2 linked regions of the Frankia casuarinae genome follow. The protein of the gene in region 2 interacts with the protein of the main gene of each other region in a pairwise test. Links are inferred from orthologs where the notes say so. Each region holds a gene or a part of one and is shown on either strand. Other genes may lie near its edges.

Evidence for each region.
Region 1: the proteins of FRANCCI3_RS01305 (region 2) and def interact in binary tests that used the Escherichia coli proteins (3 or more experiments, as listed by UniProt). The link is inferred for Frankia casuarinae from one-to-one orthologs.

The regions. Positions count from the first base shown.
Region 1 is NC_007777.1:11,679-21,198, reverse strand. Bases 2,359-5,230 are described here. They hold def (peptide deformylase), read left to right. Parts: upstream 2,359-3,388; coding sequence 3,389-4,072; downstream 4,073-5,230. Other genes in these bases: FRANCCI3_RS00065 (hypothetical protein), read right to left, coding at 4,764-5,230; FRANCCI3_RS00070 (class I SAM-dependent methyltransferase), read left to right, coding at 4,164-4,781; FRANCCI3_RS00085 (glycosyltransferase family 2 protein), read right to left, coding at 2,359-2,625. Outside these bases: FRANCCI3_RS00090 (acyltransferase family protein), read right to left, coding at 1-473; more of FRANCCI3_RS00085, read right to left, coding at 544-2,358; more of FRANCCI3_RS00065, read right to left, coding at 5,231-5,945; FRANCCI3_RS00060 (class I SAM-dependent methyltransferase), read right to left, coding at 5,932-6,663; FRANCCI3_RS00055 (glycosyltransferase family 4 protein), read right to left, coding at 6,674-8,077; FRANCCI3_RS00045 (DUF3566 domain-containing protein), read right to left, coding at 8,703-9,335; FRANCCI3_RS23025 (hypothetical protein), read left to right, coding at 9,334-9,520. UniProt on the Escherichia coli protein: Removes the formyl group from the N-terminal Met of newly synthesized proteins. Requires at least a dipeptide for an efficient rate of reaction. N-terminal L-methionine is a prerequisite for activity but the enzyme has broad specificity at other positions.
Region 2 is NC_007777.1:297,875-307,503, forward strand. Bases 3,267-6,247 are described here. They hold FRANCCI3_RS01305 (aspartate-semialdehyde dehydrogenase), read right to left. Parts: upstream 5,307-6,247; coding sequence 4,227-5,306; downstream 3,267-4,226. Other genes in these bases: FRANCCI3_RS01295 (CYTH and CHAD domain-containing protein), read left to right, coding at 3,267-3,407; FRANCCI3_RS01300 (cold-shock protein), read left to right, coding at 3,814-4,017; FRANCCI3_RS01310 (aspartate kinase), read right to left, coding at 5,434-6,247. Outside these bases: FRANCCI3_RS01285 (cytochrome d ubiquinol oxidase subunit II), read left to right, coding at 1-727; FRANCCI3_RS01290 (CPBP family intramembrane glutamic endopeptidase), read left to right, coding at 852-1,652; more of FRANCCI3_RS01295, read left to right, coding at 1,839-3,266; more of FRANCCI3_RS01310, read right to left, coding at 6,248-6,702; FRANCCI3_RS01315 (TerD family protein), read left to right, coding at 7,002-7,586; FRANCCI3_RS01320 (zinc-dependent alcohol dehydrogenase family protein), read left to right, coding at 7,600-8,598; FRANCCI3_RS01325 (hypothetical protein), read right to left, coding at 8,744-9,196.

The sequences.
Region 1 (9,520 bases), 290 kb from region 2 along the record:
ATGAGCGTGTTCTTGGGTGACCGTTGGGTCCGGCCGGCCCTGACCCGGTTCGCCATCGGCATATACAGCAGGAACCCGGAGACCAGGAAGAACCAACTGATCATCCCGTCGAAGGCGCCGAGGACCTGGCCGAGGAACGTACCCGCGTACGGCGTGTTGCCATCCCCGCGGCAGAACTGATAGGCGTGAAAAATGATCACTGAGATCGCCGCCACGCCGCGGAACCCGCCCAGGTCGACCAGCTCGAGCCTGGGATCGCCCACCGTCGTCCGTCGGCGACCGCGGCGGTTCCCTCCGCTCTCTCCGGTGATACCCACCCCCCGGCCCGCGGCCGGGCCGAGGTCCGGACCGGCACGGTCGGCCGCTCTCTCGGCGGCGGCACTGGCGGCGGCGGCACTGGCGGCGGCGGCACCGGCGGCGGCGGCACCGGCGGCGGCGGCACCGGCGGCGGCGGCGGCGGGGGCTGCGCCCACCAGGACGGGAGAGCCGGCGCGGGCAGAACCCGGGACCTCGGCACGATGTTTCGAGGTCCGCCTGGTGTGGTCATGACCTGGCTTCGGGGTAAGGGACCACACCGCCCGCCGCGGAGCCAGCTGGAGGTGCGGAGCCAGCTGGAGGTGCGGTCGCGCCGTCCGGCGTGACCGGGTCGGGCTGCGGCACGGCGCGTGGGGTCACGTGCCACTCGCGTTCCCGCAGCAGCTCCTTCACCGGTGCCAGCCGGGCGATGACGTTCTTGAACTCGCTGTAGACGATGTTCATCAGGCAGAACTGGACGAACCAACTCCGATGGCGGCGGATCGTGGGGTCGGCGAGGGCGTACGCGAACAACGCCTGGATCGGGCCCGCCATCGCCGAGAAGAGTGTGGCGACCACGTACAGGGAGACGTTCAACCGGAAACCGTGCCCGGACTGCGGGTGCAGCAGACCGAAGACGATCAGCGGATACATCTGCAGCGAAAGCCACGGATATATCTCGCGCCAGCCCAGCAGCCAGAGCAGGCCGAGTTTCTGGCGGGCGGTGAGGTCGGGTGAGCCGACGGCTTTCCACAGATGCCGCTGGGAGACCTGGTACCAACCCTGCGCCCAGCGCAACCGCTGCCGCCACAACGCCGACATCGTCGTCGGCGCCAGCTCGTAGGAGACCAGTTCCGGGTCTGCGACGATCCGCTCACCGCTCATGATGGTGCGCAGACTCGCGTCGATGTCCTCGGTCAGCATCGACCCGCGCATACGGGTCTGGTGCAGCAGGTCGGTCCGCCAGTAGCCGTTCGACCCGCCGAAGATCCCGAAACCATGCATCCTCGCCCGGCCGGGATGACTCACCGCATAGATCGACTCGAATTCCACGGCGACGGTGCGGCTGATCCGCGATGCCTCTCCGTTCCGGATCACGCAGTGCCCCTGGACGACCGCGGCCCCGTGCGACAGCCACCGCCAGGCCCGCCGGAAGGCGTCCGGTGCCGGATGATGATCCGCGTCGAAGACACCGACGAACTCACCGGTGATCATTGGCATCGCCGCGTTCACGTTCTGCGCCTTGGAGGTGCTGGTCGGCACGTGCATCGGGATGAAACGGGGATCGGAATCGGCGATCCGCGCGAGCGTCTCCTCCACGGGCAGGTATCGGGGAGTGTTATAGGCGAGGATGATCTGTAGTGGACCCGGGTAGTCCAGCCGGAGGAACGCCTTGACCGTGTCGACGATCGTGGCCGACTCGTTCGGCAGATACGCGGCGATGATGGCGCTCGCCGCCGGGAACGGCGCGGCGGGCGCGTCCGGGCACTTCTCCGGTTCGAGCGCCGACAACTGCTCCAGGTAGGTGGTGAGGGTAGTGCCGGCCAGCGCGATGGCCAGGAGTGCGAAGACGACGTGGGTCGGGTCGAGGCCCAGTGTGAACAGTGTGCTGTAGATCCCGAACGGGAGTCCGAGGCAGATCGCGGTCGAGACGACGATCTGGACGGCGTCGGACGGCCGCAACCGTGTGTGCAACGGGCGCCCGGAACGTCGCGGCTGGTTCTCCGCTGGTTCCATCTTCGGGTCGTAACAGACGGGGACCATGTCGAGCTGCCCTGCGGCGAGCCCCATGGCCAGCCGGGCCCGCCGCAGGGCGGTGGCATCATCGATGGTGTCGTCCACCTGGACGAACCCCGGAACGGGGGTGACCCGCAGACGCTCGCCGTTGACGGCGAAGTCACAGCTTGCGACCGTACGCACGATCTCGCCGAACGCCGCTTCGGCGGAGCGGCCCGGCCGCGTCGGCAGGACGACGACCACCTCGCCGGGGCGGCCCTGGCCGATGGCGGAGCCACGCCACCGATGCAGATCACCTGCCAGGGCGGCGACCTGATCGAGTAGAGACAGGCAGGCGCCCGGAGCGAGGCGCTCGCGCAGCCGGCCGAACTCGGCGATGTACAGAAGGCCGACGACGCAACTCCGGCCCGTCGATCGAGTACGGCTCCGGGCCTGCTGGACGGTCGCGATGGCGCGATCGTGGTGCTCGTGATGGTAATGCCGTCGTCCTGGCACCCGCATGACCCGCCGCCATCCGGATCCATCCGGGACGGCGAGGTCACTCGTTCCCGGATCCAGATCCACCACCACGTACTCCGGCGGCGGAACTGCCATGTTCGGTGTGTTGATCCCCCCCGGCGTCGGCCTTTCAGCGACCGTTTCAGCGAAATTCGCAGCCATGAACTGAACTCTCGCTAGATTCGCCGGATAATTCTAAGTCTTTTTGGTGTAGGGAGTCGTGGGAGTCGGGGCAGCACTCCTCTCTCCTGGCCGGAAGGTAAATACCTGGGAGCGTGATTCTCTACTGGTTCAGCTTTATCGTGGCCGACACCATACCAGTCGGGGTTCGGGTGTCTGTTGGTGGGCCGTGCGCCAGGGGGAGACGATACGTTGCGTTAGCGGCATGCGAGTTAGATTTAACGTTCTGTTCATCCTTTGCGGTAATCATTCTTACCCACGCGGATCGCGGACGATTCAGCGTCCGCGATCTCTGCGGGAACGGCGATAGGACGCGGCTGGACACGGCTGGACACGGTCGGGCATGACCGCGTGCGACCGGGCACGGAAAAGGCTCCCCGTTTCCGGGGAGCCTTATGTGCGTATGGTGTTGGTGAAGTTGCGCCATGCAATGAACAGTCTGAGGTCCGCGCTCTTCCCGCAGGTAGCGGCCATGATGGCGCCGCACCTGGTGACACTGTTGATCACGGGAGTGACCAGTCCGCCGAGCGGACAGGGGGTGCGATCTGTCAAGCTCGTAGCGAACGAAGCACGTCGAGGATCGGCGGTGGCGCGGGGCCGATCCTGCCGATCGGCAGGATCGGCCCCGCGCCGACTCACGCGCAGGCGCGCCCCGGTCGGATGGAAGGAGATGCTCGCCATGGCCTCGCGCTTGACGCGATCTGACGAGAAGGACGAGAAGGACGAGAAGATCGATCGGCGGGTCCGGGTGCTGGGGGAGCCGGTGGACTCCTACCCCCAGCTGCCGCCGGAGGTCGGCCGCGGTTCCATCCGCAGGATCACCGTTGTCGGCGAGCCTGTTCTGCACCGGCCCTGTAAGAAAATCACCGAGTTCGGGACCGCGGAGCTCGCTGCGCTGATCGATGACATGTTCACCACCATGTACGGCGCCGAAGGTGTCGGACTCGCCGCGAACCAGATCGACGTCGACGCCGCGGTCTTCGTCTATGACTGCACCGACGAGGACGGTGTGCGGCACGTGGGCCATCTGGTCAACCCCGTCCTGGAGGAGGCGCCGCCGGCGGAGCGCCGGCTCGTCAAGGGGGATGAGGGGTGCCTGTCTGTTCCGGGGGCCTACATGGAGGTCGCCCGGCTGGAGCATGCTGCTGTCCGCGGTCAGGACCAGCACGGTGCCCCGCTCCGCCTGGAGGGAACCGGCTATTTCGCCCGTTGCCTGCAGCATGAGACCGATCACCTGTACGGCAGCCTCTACCTGGACCGGCTGTCGAGCCGCGGACGCAAGAAGGCCCTCCGCGAGATGGAGGAGCGGACCGAGGAGATCTTCGCCCGCCGGGTCGAGGTGGCCGCGCGGCTCGGCAGGTAGCGAGCCACCGGCGCGCGCTACCTGTCCTGCGAGGAAGGCTACCTGTCCTGCAAGAAAGGCTATCCGTCCTGCGAGAAAGAGAGAGTCGGCGGTGGATGTGGTGTTGCGGCGGGCGGCCGAGGCGGCGACGGGCTTCATGCCCACGGAGGAGGGCCTGGCGCTCTACGCGGCGGCAACACGGGTATCGGCCGGCGGCCTGATCTGCGAGGTCGGCACCTACTGCGGTAAGTCGACCCTGTACCTGGCCGCGGCCGCCCGGACGGTGGGAGCGACGGTGATCACCGTGGATCATCATCGCGGGTCGGAGGAGAACCAACCCGGGTGGGAGTACCACGACGCCGATCTCGTCGACCCGCGTAGCGGCCGGCTGGACACGCTGCCCTTCCTGCGGCGGACGCTGGAGGACGCGGGCGTCGAGGACGTCGTGACGGCGGTCGTCGGCCGCTCCGAACGGGTGGGGCGATGGTGGTCGACCCCGGCCGACCTGCTCTTCCTCGACGGCGGGCACACCGAGGAGCAGGCCCAGGCGGACTACGAGGCCTGGGCCTGCCACGTGCGGCCCGGCGGTCTCCTGGCCATCCACGACGTCTTTCCGGACCCGGCGGACGGGGGCCAGGCGCCCTACCACGTCCTGGTGCGGGCGCTGACGGAGGGCTTCCGCGAGCTGTCGTGCGCGGGTTCGCTGCGCGTCCTACGCCGCGTCGACTGAGCGGCATCCGCATGCCGGCCGCTGCCGAGGAAGCCGGCGTTCGGCGGGCGTCACCACCTCCGTCCCCGTCCGCGGCTCCGTCCGCGACTCCGGAAGCCGCCTGCCGCCCTGCCGAGGCTCGTCGGACTCCTTGTCGAGGACACAGATCCCCTCGGGGAGGCCGTCGCCGCGGAAGAGGGTCTCGGTGACCCCGCCGGCCAACGTGTCGACCGCGAGGATCACCGCCGCCGCGGTCCAGGTCGACTGTTCGGCCGGCCAGAACGTCGCGGTCTCGAACTGCCAGCCCGTCCAGTAGCTCCCGTCGGCGTGCCGCAGGTGCTGCATGTCCGTAACCAGCTTGGTCGCCGCGGCGGTCTCGCCCACGAGATGCAGGGCGATGGCTAGTTCGCAGGTCTCGGCCCCCGTGACCCAGGGCTCGTCGGCCACGCAGCGGATGCCCAGACCGTCGACGACGAAGTCGTTCCACCGGCTGGTGAGCCGGGACCGACCCGCGGACCGGCGCAGCGCTCCGCCGATCACCGGGTAGTACCAGTCCATCGACCACCGGTCGCGGGGGGCGAAGTACTCTGGGTGAGCGACGAGGGTGTGCCGCAGCGCGCCGGTCGCCCGTTCCCAGGCCGGTGGCACCTCCCCGACCAGGGCTGCGAGCGCCATCCCGCAGCGCAGGCTGTGCAACGTGCTGGAGCATCCCGTCAGCAGGGCCTCGGGGTAGTCGACACCGTCCGACGACCGGGCCCACCAGATCTGTCCGGTCGGGCTCTGCATGTCGACGACGAAGCCCAGGGCTGCCTCGACGACCGGCCAGATCCTCGTGAGGAAGGCGCGGTCACCGGTGGCCAACCAGCGGTGCCAGGCTGCGGTGGCGACATAGGCGCACTGGTTGCTGTCGGCGAAGTCCTCCTTGACCGCGCCGCCGACGTAGCTCGTCGCCCAGGATCCATCCGGCCGCTGGTTGCGACACAGCCAGGCCCACGCGGCGTCGGCGGCGTCGACCAGGCCGCCGAGGTCGAGGGCCATGGCGCATTCGAGGTGATCCCACGGGTCGGTGTGGCCACCGGGATACCAGGGGATGGCGCCGTCCGGCTCCTGGACGACGGCGATCGCGGTCGCGGTCGCGGTGAGCGCCTCGGGGGTCAGGACCGGAGCAGACTCAACCGGCCGCACGCGTTACCTCCGGTTTCCTCAAATACAGCACGATGCTCTTGCCGATGATCGGATTGAGGGCCCGCTCGGCGAGCCGGGTGATGCGGGGACGGCGCATCATGTCCCACACCAGCAGCCGGTGGTAAAGCCGCGTCGCCGGATGGTCGTCGTCGTGGACACCGACGAGACACCGCAGCCACCAGTACGGGGCGTGCAGGGCGTGTGCGAAATGGGTGCCGGCCGGTTCCAGTCCCACCGCGATCAACCGGTCACGAAGCTCGTCCCGGCGGTAGATGCGGACATGGCCCCCCTCGACGCTGTGATAAGCCGTCGACAGGCTCCAGCACACCTGCTCGGGGAACCGGTTCGGGACGGTGACCGCCACCCACCCCCCGGGCCGTAGCACCCGGGCGATCTCCGTCATCGCCGCCGTGTCGGCGGGCAGGTGTTCGAGCACCTCGGCGGCGATGATCCGGTCGAAGGTGCCGTCGGCGAACGGCAGCGCCAGCGCGTCACCGCGCACTCCGGCGGCCTTCGCCTTGGGCGGAGCCTGTCCCTCCAGGGCCATCGCGGCGAGCATCGCGTTGACGCCGGCGACCTCGCCGGCGGAGTGGTCCAGCGCGATGACCTCGGCGCCCCGTCGGAACGCCTCGAACGTGTGCCGTCCGGCGCCGCAGCCCAGGTCGAGCAGCCGGCAGCCCGCGGAGACGGGAAACTGGTCGAAGTCGACGGTCAGCATGCGTCGGCCGTCAGCCGGTCAGCGTCGACGACGCCGGTGCGGACGCCGCGGCGCCGGGTGTGACGGCGCCGGGTGTGGACAGCGGTGCCGGCGTCCACTGGGCCGCCGGTCCCGGTCCCGGTCCCGGGGCCGGGACCGGGGAGGTGGGCGTCCCGCCGACCGCCGCGATCCGCTCGGCGTACCAGTCCGCGGTGGCCGCGGCGGCCGCCCGCCAGGAGAACCGCGCCTCCACCCGGCGGCGCCCGGCGGCACCCATTCGGGCCCGTCGTTCGGGATCATCGAGCAGGGAACCGATGGCGTCCGCCAGGGCTCCCGCATCCCCCGGTGGGACCAGCAACGCGGCCTCCCCGTCCGGACCGGCGACCTCGGGCAACGCCCCGGCGGTGGTGGCGACCAGCGGGATCCCGCAGGCCATCTCCTCGACGGCGGGCAGGCTGAACCCCTCGTAAAGCGAGGGAACGACCGCGACCTCGGCGGAGCGCAACAGGTCCACCAGCTCCGGTTCCGGCATGTTGGAACGGAACGTCACGGCGTCGGCCAGGCCCAGCTCGGCAACCTGGCGCTGGGCCGTTCCCCCTTCGCGGACCTTGCCGACGCAGACCAGGTGCGCCGAGCGATCCACCCGCAGCTTCGCGAGCGCCTCGAGCAGGACAAGCAGGCCCTTAAGCGGAACATCGGCGCTGGTCACGACGACGACACGGCCCGGAACCGCCGGATTGCCCGCGGGCGCCGGCGTGAAGACGTCGGCGTCGACTCCCAAGGGAACCGTGCGCATGACCGTCGGGGGGAGGTTCATGTCCGCGATGATCTCTCGCCGGGAGCTCTCCGACGGGATGACGATGCCATCCAGCCCCCGCGCGACCCGGGCCTGCATCGGGAGGAACGAGTACCACCGGCGCAGGCCCAGCCGGGAGGTGAAGGTGGTCGCCGCGGCGAGGTGCAGGCGGCGATCGACCGTGATCGGATGATGCACGGTGCCCACGACCGGGATCCGGTACGGGCGCAGGGCTGCCCGCAGCGCCAGCAGGCCGTATCCCAGCCCCTGGTTGTCATGGACGATGTCGAACGGCGGCCGACCCCCGGATGCCCTGGGGCGCAGGGCTTGGCAGGCACGCAGGCTGAAGGCGAGCGGCTCGGAGAACTGGCCGGTCCGCATCATGGCGAACTCGACGACGTCCGGCAGGCCGTGGAACTCGGCCAGTCCGGGCCACCGGAACGGGTCGGAGTCCCGGTAGAGATCAAGGCTGGGCAGTTCGGTGAGGCCGACACCCTCCTCAAGCACCGGGTACGGCGGCCCGCTCACCACCTGGACGCGGTGCCCCAGGGCGACCAGTTCGCGGGACAGATGTCGGACGTACACACCCTGGCCACCGCAGGTGGGCAGACTCCGGTACGACAACAACGCAATCCGCAACTGTGCGCCCTCCGTCCGTCTCGGGCCATGTCCTGGTTCCTCGACGTCGAGGGTGGCGCCGCTTCCTGGCACATTAGGATATTGAGTGCCGATCTTCACTGAAATGGGCCGACACTGTGTCCTGGCCGTGTGCCCTGCGTCACATTAGGACTCTTCGTCGTGAGTCCAAGATCTGCGGCAACGAGGGAGACTTGCCCATCCAGAGGGTTTTGTGTCCGCTTTATCCCGCAGGCGCGGGGATCTTCCCGGATCACCGGTGGACGGTTTATGCAGCCGGGAGTCGTCCCTGTGGCGTTGCCCGCGACCTCGCGCAGCACGTCGGCCCGGGCCCGCTCTCAGACCTCGCCGCCACCGACGGCCCGACCATCCCACCGGGCACGGCGAGCGCCGAAGGCGCAACACGGGGGGTCAGGGGGCTTGGCCCCTCGGCCAGCATAACGGGCACGGCGAAGCCGCCCAGAGGGCGGCGATCATGATTGGCTAGCGCGTGGACCTAGGTGGACTTGAACCACCGACCTCTTCCTTATCAGGGAAGCGCTCTAACCGACTGAGCTATAGGTCCGTGCTGCGAGTCCAAGAATACAGGACGGCGGCGCAGGAGCGGGACCGCCGCCGTCCCTCCAAGCTACTGATCACTCAGAGTCAGCTCGACGCCGCCGATCATCTCGGCGCAGAGGTTGTAGAGCAGGGCACCGAGCGTGGACAGCGCGGTCATGAGGATGACGTTGATCGCCCCGATGAGCAAGCTGATCTGCATTGCCCGGCCGAACGACAGCCATCCTCGGATGTCGGTGCTGCTGCTGTCGGTCAGGGTATCGGCCGCGTCGGAGACGCTGTCGAACACGCCGATCGAGTTCAGGACGAACCACAGCACGGCGATCGCGACGAGCAGAACCACAAAGACGCAGAGGGAGAACGCGAAGCTGACCCGGGTCACCGTGAGGGGATTGACCTTGGACAGCTTGAGCTTGGCCCGCCGGCCCTGACCGGGCGGGCGGGCGGAACCGGACGAGCCGGGACCGGACCGGCCAGGGGAGTGACCGGCACCCGCCCGCTCAGCGGAGACCGGCTCGAACTGGTCGTCGAGCGCACCGGGGGAGGTCGTGGTCACGCTGTTCAGAGCACCCGTCGTCGTGGTGGTACCCGCGGACTCCGGCGCCGCGAGCGGCCGGTCGTAGGCCGCCGTGGGGCCGGCACCGCCGGACCTCCCCCCCGCCGGACCCGGCGGGGCGGGGCGTACCGGATCGGGGGCGGGCATGCGCTCGGGCGCGGCACGGTTCCTGTCGGGCTTCGTGGTACGGCTCCTCGTCATGCTGGGCGGGCGGACCAGGGAGATCGTGTCGGTCTCCCGTGGCCGCTCGGCCGGGGGCTCCACGCGAACTGCCGGCCCCCCTGGCGTGGCTCGACCGGGTCCGGGTGGCGCCAGGCCGAGGGACTTCGCCG
Region 2 (9,629 bases):
CGTGGCCCTCGTCGGCATCGTGCTGCGTGGCGCCGCGTACGTGTACCGGTCCTACGGGGCGGGTGGGGCCGGTCCCGACCACTGGTGGGGGCACGTCTTCGCGGTCTCCTCGACGATCGCCCCGTTCGCGCTCGGGGTGGCCGGTGCGGCTCTGGCCAGCGGTGATCTGTCGACCGACGACCCGTTCGCGCCGGTGCGCAGCCCGTTCGGGCTCGTCTGCGGGGCCTTCGCGGTCGCCGCGACGGCCTTCCTCGCCGCCGTCTACCTCTGCCGGGACGCCGCCTCTTCCCCGGCCACCGCGCACCTGGTGGCCGACTTCCGCCGGCGGGCCATCGGCGGCGCCGTGCTCTGCGGTGCACTCGCCGCGATCCTGCTGCCCCTGCTGTGGGCGGACGCCCCGCAGGTCGCCGGCCGGTTCAGGGACCGCTCGCTTCCCCTGGTAGCCCTGTCCACCCTCGGCGGGATCGGCGCCCTCGTCGCGCTCTGGCGCGAGCAGTTCGGTGCCGCCCGCATCGCGGCCGGTCTCGCCGTCGGCGCGATGCTCTGGGGCTGGGCGGTGGCCCAGTACCCGGACCTGGTGGTCGGGCAGGCCACGGTGGACACGGCCGCGGCGCCGACGACGAACATCCGGGCCATGCTGTTCGCCATCGCCGGCGGTCTGGTGGTGCTTGTGCCGTCCCTGATGATGCTGTTCCGGCTGTTCTCCCGGCCGGAACCGGCGGAGTGATCGGGCCGGTGCAGTGATCGGGCCGGTGCAGTGATCGGGCTGGTGCAGTGATCGGGCTGGTGCAGTGATCGGGCCGGTGCAGTGATCGGGCCGGCCCGCCGCGGCGGTGGGCTACGGTCATCGCGTGACCTCTGCCCCCGCTCAGGCGCCGGTCATCGCGGGTGAGTCGCTCACCCGCCGGCAGCTCGTCGTCGAGGTCTGGCTCGTGCTCGGGGTCTCCTTCGCCACCTCGGCGCTGTTCGCGGTCATCCGCTACGTCGGGGTGCTGACCCGGCCGGGCCCCGTCCGTTCCCAGGTGGCCCGGCTGAACACCTCGGCGGCGCCGGGACGGCCTTGGCTCGACCTTGCGCTCCAACTCGCCGACCTGGTCACCGGGCTGGTGCCAGCGCTGCTCGCCGTATACCTGCTGACGAGGCACGGAGGCGGACCGCGGGCGATCGGCCTGGACGGTCGGCACACCGGTCGCGACGCCGGCCGGGGAGCGGCGATCGCGGCCGGGGTCGGCGGGCTCGGCCTGGGCCTCTACCTGCTGGCGTGGCACAGCGGGGCGAACCTCACCGTCGCGCCCTCGGGCCTGCCGGACGTGTGGTGGCGTGTACCGGTCCTGGTCCTCAGCGCGGCGCAGAACGGCCTCGCCGAGGAGGTCATCGTCACCGGGTACCTGCTGGTGCGGCTGCGTGAACTTGGTGTCGCGGCCAACCGGGCGCTGGCGGCCAGCGCCCTGCTCCGCGGTTCCTATCACCTCTACCAGGGGCTCGGTGGGTTCACCGGTAACCTCGCGATGGGCCTGCTGTTCGGCCGGATGTTCCAGCGGACCGGCCGGGTGCTGCCGCTCGTCATCGCCCACGCACTCATCGACACCGTCGCGTTCGTCGGATACGTAGCGTTGGTCGGAAAGATCTCCTGGATCCCGGCGCCGCGCTAAGGTTACGGGTGGGGAAATAGAGATCGTCTGATGGGCATACGATGCGTATCTCAACGGTGTATCGCGGAGGCGGTGGATCGTTCGAGGACGTCAACGTCGGCGGGTTCGGGGCGCCGGAAGGCCATGGGGCGCCGGAAGGCATAGCCGTCGAGTGCCTGCCGCGGTACGGCTGGTCGGGGAGGACCGATGGTCAACGGAATCCGCGAGATCGAGCGCAAGTTCTCGGTCGAACCGACCTTTGTGCTCCCGAAGTTGGGGGAGGTTGCGGGCGTCGCCACCGCGCGCACCCGCAAGACCGTCAGCCTGGAGGCCGTCTACTACGACAGCGACGATCTCCGATTGGCCCGTAACAAGATCACGATACGGCGTCGGACCGGTGGGGCGGACGCCGGATGGCACCTCAAGCTGCCCGTCCGGGTGGGGGAGCGGGACGAGCTCCAGCTCCCGCTCGACGCGGGCGTGGGCGTGGGCGTGGGGGCGGAGGGCCCGCGGTACAGCCCTCCCGCGGAGTTCGTCGATCTGGTGTCGGTCCATCTGCGCGGCGCCGAGCCGCGGCCGGTCGCCAGGCTGCGGACACTGCGGACAGCGCGCCGACTGCGGGACACGGTCGGAGTCGACCTGGCCGAGGTCGTCGATGACCAGGTCTCCGCGCAGACCCTGGGGGAGACGACGGTACTGAGCAGCTGGCGGGAGATCGAGGTCGAACTCGTCAACGGCGGGCCCGAGGTGCTCGACGAGGTCGCCGGTCTGCTCACGGCCGCGGGCGCCACCCCGGCGGCGGACTCCTCGAAGCTCGCGCGGGTCCTGGGTGAGGCGCTGGCCGCCGGCCCCGGGCCGGACGTTCCTTCGCCGCCGCGCAAGCCACGACGCGGGACGCCGGCGGGCGAGGTGGTACGGGCCTACCTGATCGAACAGGCACGTGCCCTGCTCGCGGCCGATCCGCGGGTGCGGCTCGACGAGCCCGAGGCGGTCCACAAGATGCGCGTCGCCTGCCGTCGGGCCCGCAGCACCCTGCGGACGTTCGCGCCGCTGTTCCCGCCCGAGAGAGCGCTCTTCCTGGACGGCGAGCTGCGGGACCTCGCCGGCGCGCTCTCCGGCGCCCGCGACGCCGAGGTCCAGGCCGCCTATTTCGAGACCCGCCTGGCGGAGCTGCCCACCGAGCTGGTCGCGGGGCCCGTGCGCAAGACGGTCACCGCGCACCTCGGCGCCGGCACGGCCAACGGCCGGGCGGAGGCGTTGGCCATGTTGCGCAGTGACCGGTACTTCGCGCTCGTCTCCAACCTGCTCACCCTACTGCGGGGCCCGCTCACCCCCGCGGCGGCCCGTCCGGCCGGCAAGGCCCTCCCCGATCTGCTGCTCGGCGCCGACCGGAAGCTGGCGAAGAAGGTCCGTGCCGCGAGCGCCCTGAAGGCCGGCTCGGAACGGGACGAACTGCTGCATTCCGCCCGCAAGCAGGCCAAGCGGTTACGGTACGCGGCGGAAGCCGTCGCACCGCTGTACGGGAATGACGCGGCGCGGCTGGTCGAGCAGGCCCAGATCGCGCAGGAGCTGCTCGGAACCCATCAGGACGCCACCATCGCGCGCAGGCTGCTGGGGGACTGGGGGACGGCAGCGCAGGCCCAGGGCGCCCCCACCGCGTTTACTCTGGGTGTCCTGCTGGGCCTGGAGGAGTGCCGGGCACGCATGGCGGAACGAGACTTCTTCGATGCGTGGCCCGCGATCTCGGCAGCCCGGCACCGTCGCTGGATCCGCTGACCTGAGGCCGTGCCGGGTGGGCTCTGCCGTGGTCTGACCGATTACCTCCTCCGCGTCACCCATTCGTGCGCCACATCCGGGCCATCGGGCGCACGACCATCCGCCACGGGTCGGCGCGCTCGGGAAATCCCTGTCAGCTCGACGGATTGCGGGACGGGACGGGTGGAGCTGCCGGCGGCCGGACCTGCTGCGTTGTTCTGTGACCGGGGTATGAAGTGGACTTCCTTGCCCGGAGGACTCCCGCGAAGGCCTCCGTCCGTGTAGCGTCGTCCCTGGCCGGAGTTCGGCGGTTCGCGTCTCAACCGAGGCGCGGCGGAACAACGTCAGGGGCTCTTGCAGCTTCCTGATGTTCGGCCCGGGGCCCGCGCGGTGCGGGTCCTGACTGCACCAGCAGGGAGAACGGCACGTGGCTCAGGGCACGGTGAAGTGGTTCAACTCGGAGAAGGGCTTCGGCTTCATCTCCGTGGACGGCGGCGGTTCCGACGTCTTCGTTCACTACAGCGCGATTCAGATGGACGGTTACAAGGCACTTGAGGAGGGCCAGCGGGTCGAGTTCCAGGTGACCCAGGGTCAGAAGGGTCCGCAGGCCGACGCCGTCCGCGTCGTCTGAGCCACGAGAGACTTCAACGGTCAGCCCGCCCAAGGGTCCTCCTGGGGCGGGCTGACCGCTTCTCGACTTCTCGATCAGTTCGATATCCGACAGTTCGGTGGAAGGTATGTTTTTTCCGGCTGATCTCGATCGTTTTCTCGGGCCGGAAAGCGCGGGGCGTTCATCGGTTCCCGGATGGCGTGGTTCGCGGCCAAAAGCTTAACGCCTGATTAAAGGTACAGCCAATCCTGCACGAGAAGTTCGGCGATCTGCAGGGTGTTCAACGCGGCGCCCTTGCGCAGGTTGTCCCCGCAGAGGAACAGCGCGACCTCGTGCGGGTCGTCCGGCGACTGCCGGATTCGGCCGACCCAGGTCGGGTCCGTTCCGACGACGTCGGCCGGGGTCGGGAACTCGCCGGCTGACGGATCGTCGACGACGGCGACGCCGGGAGCGTTCAGCAGCACCGTGCGCGCCTCGTCCGCGGTCACCGGCCGGGTGAAGCGGGCGTGCACCGCGACCGCGTGCGTGGTGATGACCGGCACCCGCACACAGGTAGCCGACACCCGCAGATCCGGGATACCCAGGATCTTGCGGGACTCGTTGCGGACCTTGAACTCTTCCGAGGACCAGCCGCCGTCCTTCAGTGAACCGGCCCAGGGCACGACGTTGAGCGCCAGCGGCGCCGGGAAGGGGCCGAGGCCGTCCTCACCGATGGCCTTACGCACGTCACCGGCGGTCCGCCCCAGCTCGCGGGTGCCACCGACGACGGTGAGCTGGTCGTAGAGGGCGTCGATGCCGGCCTGCCCGGCGCCGCTCGCGGCCTGGTAGGAGGCCGCGAACATCGACTCCAGCCCAAACGCCCGGTGCAGAGCGCCGACCGCAACGATCATCGACAGGGTGGTGCAGTTCGGGTTCGCGATGATGCCCCGCGGCCGCGTGGGGATCTGGTCGGCGTTCACCTCCGGCACGACCAGCGGCACGTCGGCGTCCATCCGGAACGCGCCGGAGTTGTCGACCGCGACCGCGCCGTGGGCCGCCGCTACCGGTGCCCACCGGGCGGAGACCTCGTCGGGAACGTCGAACACGGCCACGTCCACGCCGTCGAAGACCTCCGGTGCCAGGGCCTGGACGACGACGTCCGCGCCGCGCACCCGTACCGTCCGTCCCGCGGATCGGGCCGAGGCGATCGGCCGGATCTCTCCCCAGATGCCGGGGCGTTCGTCGAGCAGCGACAGCATCACCGTGCCGACCGCGCCGGTCGCCCCCACCACTGCGAGCGTCGGTCGCCGGCCCGCCTCGTTGCTCGTCACGATCCATCCTCCTGATTCGCCACTGTGCCGCCGCGGCGTGTCCAGCTGCCGCGGCGTGTCCAGCTGCCGCGGCGTGTCCAGCTGCCGCGGTGTGCCGCCGTCTCGAGGACCCACGACGTCGCCAACGTCATCGTCCGGTTCCCGCGTACACGATCGCCCCGCCGTTCGGGTCACCCAGGTCGAAGGCGCCGTGCACGGCCCGCACGGCGAGCGGGAGGTCGGTGTCGCGCACCACTACTGAGATGCGAATCTCAGAGGTGGAGATGATCTCGACGTTGACCCCCGCGTCGGCGAGGGAGCCGAAGAACCGGGCGGACACCCCCGGGTGCGACTTCATCCCCGCGCCGATCAGCGACAGCTTGCCGATGTGGTCGTCGTAGAGGGTGCGCTCGAAGCCGATCTCGCTTTGGACCTTCGTGAGCGCGGTGAGCGCGGTACGTCCATCCGCCTTGGGCAGGGTGAACGAGATATCCGTCCGCCCCGACCCGGCGACCGAGCCGACCTGAACGATCATGTCCAGGTTGACGTCGGTGTCCGCCACGGCCCGGAACACCGCCGCCGCCACCCCGGGCTTGTCCGGGCATCCGACGACCGTCACCTTCGCCTCGCTGAGGTCGTGCGCGACCCCACGGATGATGGCCTGTTCCACGAGCTGTTCCTCCGGAATCTCGGTGACCCACGTGCCCGGCTTCGCAGAGAAGGACGATCGGACATGCACGGGGACGCTGTAACGGCGGGCGTACTCGACGCACCTCAGCATGAGGACCTTCGCGCCGCACGCCGCCATCTCCAGCATCTCCTCATAAGAGATCGTGTCGATGCGGCGGGCGTCGGGGACGATGCGCGGGTCGGCGGTGAACACGCCGTCTACATCGGTGTAGATCTCGCAGGCGTCCGCTCCCAGCGCGGCAGCGAGCGCCACCGCGGTCGTGTCCGAGCCGCCTCGACCGAGCGTGGTGATGTCCTTCGTGTCCTGGCTCACACCCTGGAAGCCCGCGACGATCGCGATGGCGCCGGAGTCCAGGGCGGCGCGGATCCGCCCGGGGGTAACGTCGATGATGCGCGCCTTGCCGTGCACCGAGTCGGTGATGACTCCGGCCTGGGAGCCGGTGAACGAGCGGGCTTCGGCGCCGAGGGTGGTGATCGCCATGGCCAGCAGCGCCATCGAGATTCGCTCACCGGCGGTGAGCAGCATGTCGAGCTCCCGGGCGGGCGGAAGCGGCGAGACCTGTTCGGCCAGATCGAGAAGTTCGTCGGTGGTGTCACCCATCGCGCTGACCACCACGACGACGTCGTTGCCGGCCCGCCGGTTCTCCACGATTCGCTCAGCGACTCGTTTGATGCGGTCCGCGTCGGCAACGGAGGACCCACCGAACTTCGCGACCAAGAGCGCCATGGCAGCCAGGTTACCGAGCGCGGCCGCTGACCGAGCGCGGCCGCCCGTCGCCCTTGCTCGGCGGCCTTGCCCGGATCTGGTCCGGTGTCCCTTTTCCGCCGCCGGGACGATGTCGCCCCGGCGACGGGGTGCTGGGCGTATTCCTTCCGGTGTGCCAGGGTGATGACATCCGCACGACCGGCTCACCCGTATGACCGACTCACCCGTACGACCGGCTCACCCGTATGACCGACTGCGACGCACGCGGTCCACGCGATGGTCCCCGACGCCGAGGACCAGCTCAGGAAGGACGATCCTCAATGGCAGTCAGCCTTGCCAAGGGCGGCAACGTCAGCCTCACGAAGCAGGCCGCCGAGGCCGGCACCCCCCAGCTCACCGCGTTGAACGTCGGGCTCGGATGGGACGCCCGCACGACCACCGGGACCGATTTCGACCTGGACGCCTCTGCCATCGGCGTCCGGGCGGACGGCAAGGTCCTCAACGACGGCTACTTCGTCTTCTTCAACAACCTCGCGTCCCCCGAGGGGGCGATCACGCTCACCGGTGACAACCTGACCGGACAGGGAGAGGGGGACGACGAGTCCGTTATCATCAACCTTGCACTGGTTCCAGTCGACATTGACCGGATTATCGTTCCGGTTTCCATCTACGACGCGGTGAACCGGAACCAGAACTTCGGCCAGGTGCGCAACGCCTACATCCGCGTGGTCGACCAGGGCGGAAACGAGCTGGTCCGCTACGATTTGTCCGAGGACTACTCCACCGAAACCGTCGTCATCTTCGGTGAGGTCTACCGCAACGGCGCCGACTGGAAGTTCCGCGCCGTCGGCCAGGGCCACAATGACCTTGGTGGTCTGGCTCGTGATCATGGCGTCAACATCTGAGCTACCCGAGCGGATGCGTGCCTGGCAAGTAGTCGCTCCCGGGCCGATGAGCACCCGCCCGCTGCGCCCGGCCGAGCTGCCCGTGCCCCGGCCAGGGCCGGGCCAGGTTCGGGTCCACGTCGACGCCTGCGGAGTCTGCCGTACCGATCTGCACCTCGCCGAGGGTGATCTCCCGCCGCACCGACCGCGCACCGTGCCCGGACATGAGGTCGTCGGACGGGTCGACGCGGTTGGCGAGGGGGTGAGCGGCGTGCGCACCGGGGACCGGCTGGGCATCGCCTGGCTGGCCTCGACCGACGGGACCTGCGGGTACTGTCGGCGCGGAGCGGAGAACCTCTGCCCGGCCTCGACCTACACCGGATGGGATGTCGACGGCGGATACGCCGAGTACGCCTGCGTGCGCGCCGACTATGCCTACCGGCTGCCCGACGGCTACAGCGATGCGGAGCTTGCCCCGCTGCTGTGCGCCGGCATCGTCGGCTACCGGGCGCTGCGCCGGGCGGAGCTGCCGCCCGGCGGGAGGCTCGGCATCTACGGGTTCGGCGCGTCCGCCCATCTCGCCGCCCAGGTGGCGATCGCACAGGGCGCCACCGTCCACGTGATGACGCGCTCGGCGCGGGCCCGCGAGCTTGCTCTGGAACTCGGCGCCGCCTCGGCGGGCGAGGCGTATGCCGCACCGCCCGAGCCGCTGGACGCGGCCGTGCTCTTCGCCCCGGTGGGTGACCTGGTGCCGGTGGCGCTCGCCGCGCTCGACCGTGGCGGCACGCTGTCCATCGCGGGCATCCACCTCAGCGACATCCCGCCGCTCGTTTACTCCGACCATCTGTTCCAGGAACGGTCCGTACGCAGCACGACCGCCAACACTCGCGCCGACGGTGAGGAGTTCCTGGCGATCGCCGCCGAGCACCGGCTCGCGGTGACCGTGTCGCCCTACCCGCTGTCCGCGGCCGACCGGGCCCTCGCCGACCTCGCCGCCGACCGGGTCACCGGCGCGGCCGTGCTGCTGCCCTGACCGTTTTGCCTGTCCTGTCGGTGCCGGGCCTTCCTGCCGATGCCGGCCCTTCCGGATCTGGTTCGTAGATCCGGAAGGGCCCGGGATCCGGAAGGGCCCGGAGGTTTGGCGACCTTGCCGGGGGATGCGCGCTGAGCTTCCGCGTTCAGTCGCCGCGGGTCGCGAGTCGGCGCAGGAGCAGGGTGCCCGCGGTGGTCAGTACGGCGGCCGTCGCAATCTCGCGCGGCAGGCGGTGTCGGGCCTCGTTCTGGATCGCTTCGTGGAAACGGTCGAACCGGCTCGGCCAGGGACTCACCCCGACGAAGTACCGGCCCACCTTGTCGGTGTCCGGTAGGCAGGCACCGGTCATGCCGGCGAGGACGGCGAGTCGGCGCCCGGCGGGGGCGGACGCCGTCAACAAGGCCATGGCCGCGAGTCCCGCCACGCCGTCCTTGCGTGCGATCGGCAACCATTCCGGCTCGGTGTTCGGACCCGTTCCCCAGTGGGGCAACGCGTCCATGACCAGGTGTGAGACGAAGCCGGCGGCGAGGGCGGACACCGGGTGCCGGATCGCCATGCCCACGAAAGCGCCCGCCCCGACATGTGAACTGATGATCATGCTTCAGGACCTCCTGGTGGCAGACGGACGGCAGAGCGTTCGCCGGGTACCCCCTACCCTGACGTCCCGATTGGAGGATGCGTACCGCGGGGTGATGGTGGGGCCTTTCGGTGGTCACCATCAGTGGTCGCCCGGTGGTCTCCGTGTTTGGGGGCGCGGGTACCACCGCTCCCGGGATCGGATCCGGGTGTCCGATGCTCGCGCGAAGGTGCGCGCGGACGCCGTCCCACCTTTCTCTGGATGCTCTTGCTGCCGCCCGTCTCGATGCGTTCGTCGATGCTCCGGCCGATTCCCACGCCGACGCGCGAGCCGACGAATTCGTCGAATGCCCGCGCAGATGCTCGGGCGAATGCGCATCATGGGTAGATCGGCGCGCCTCGTAGCATCTGGGCGCGTAGCGGAGCGACTCGGCGGCAATCCATGGATGAAGGGC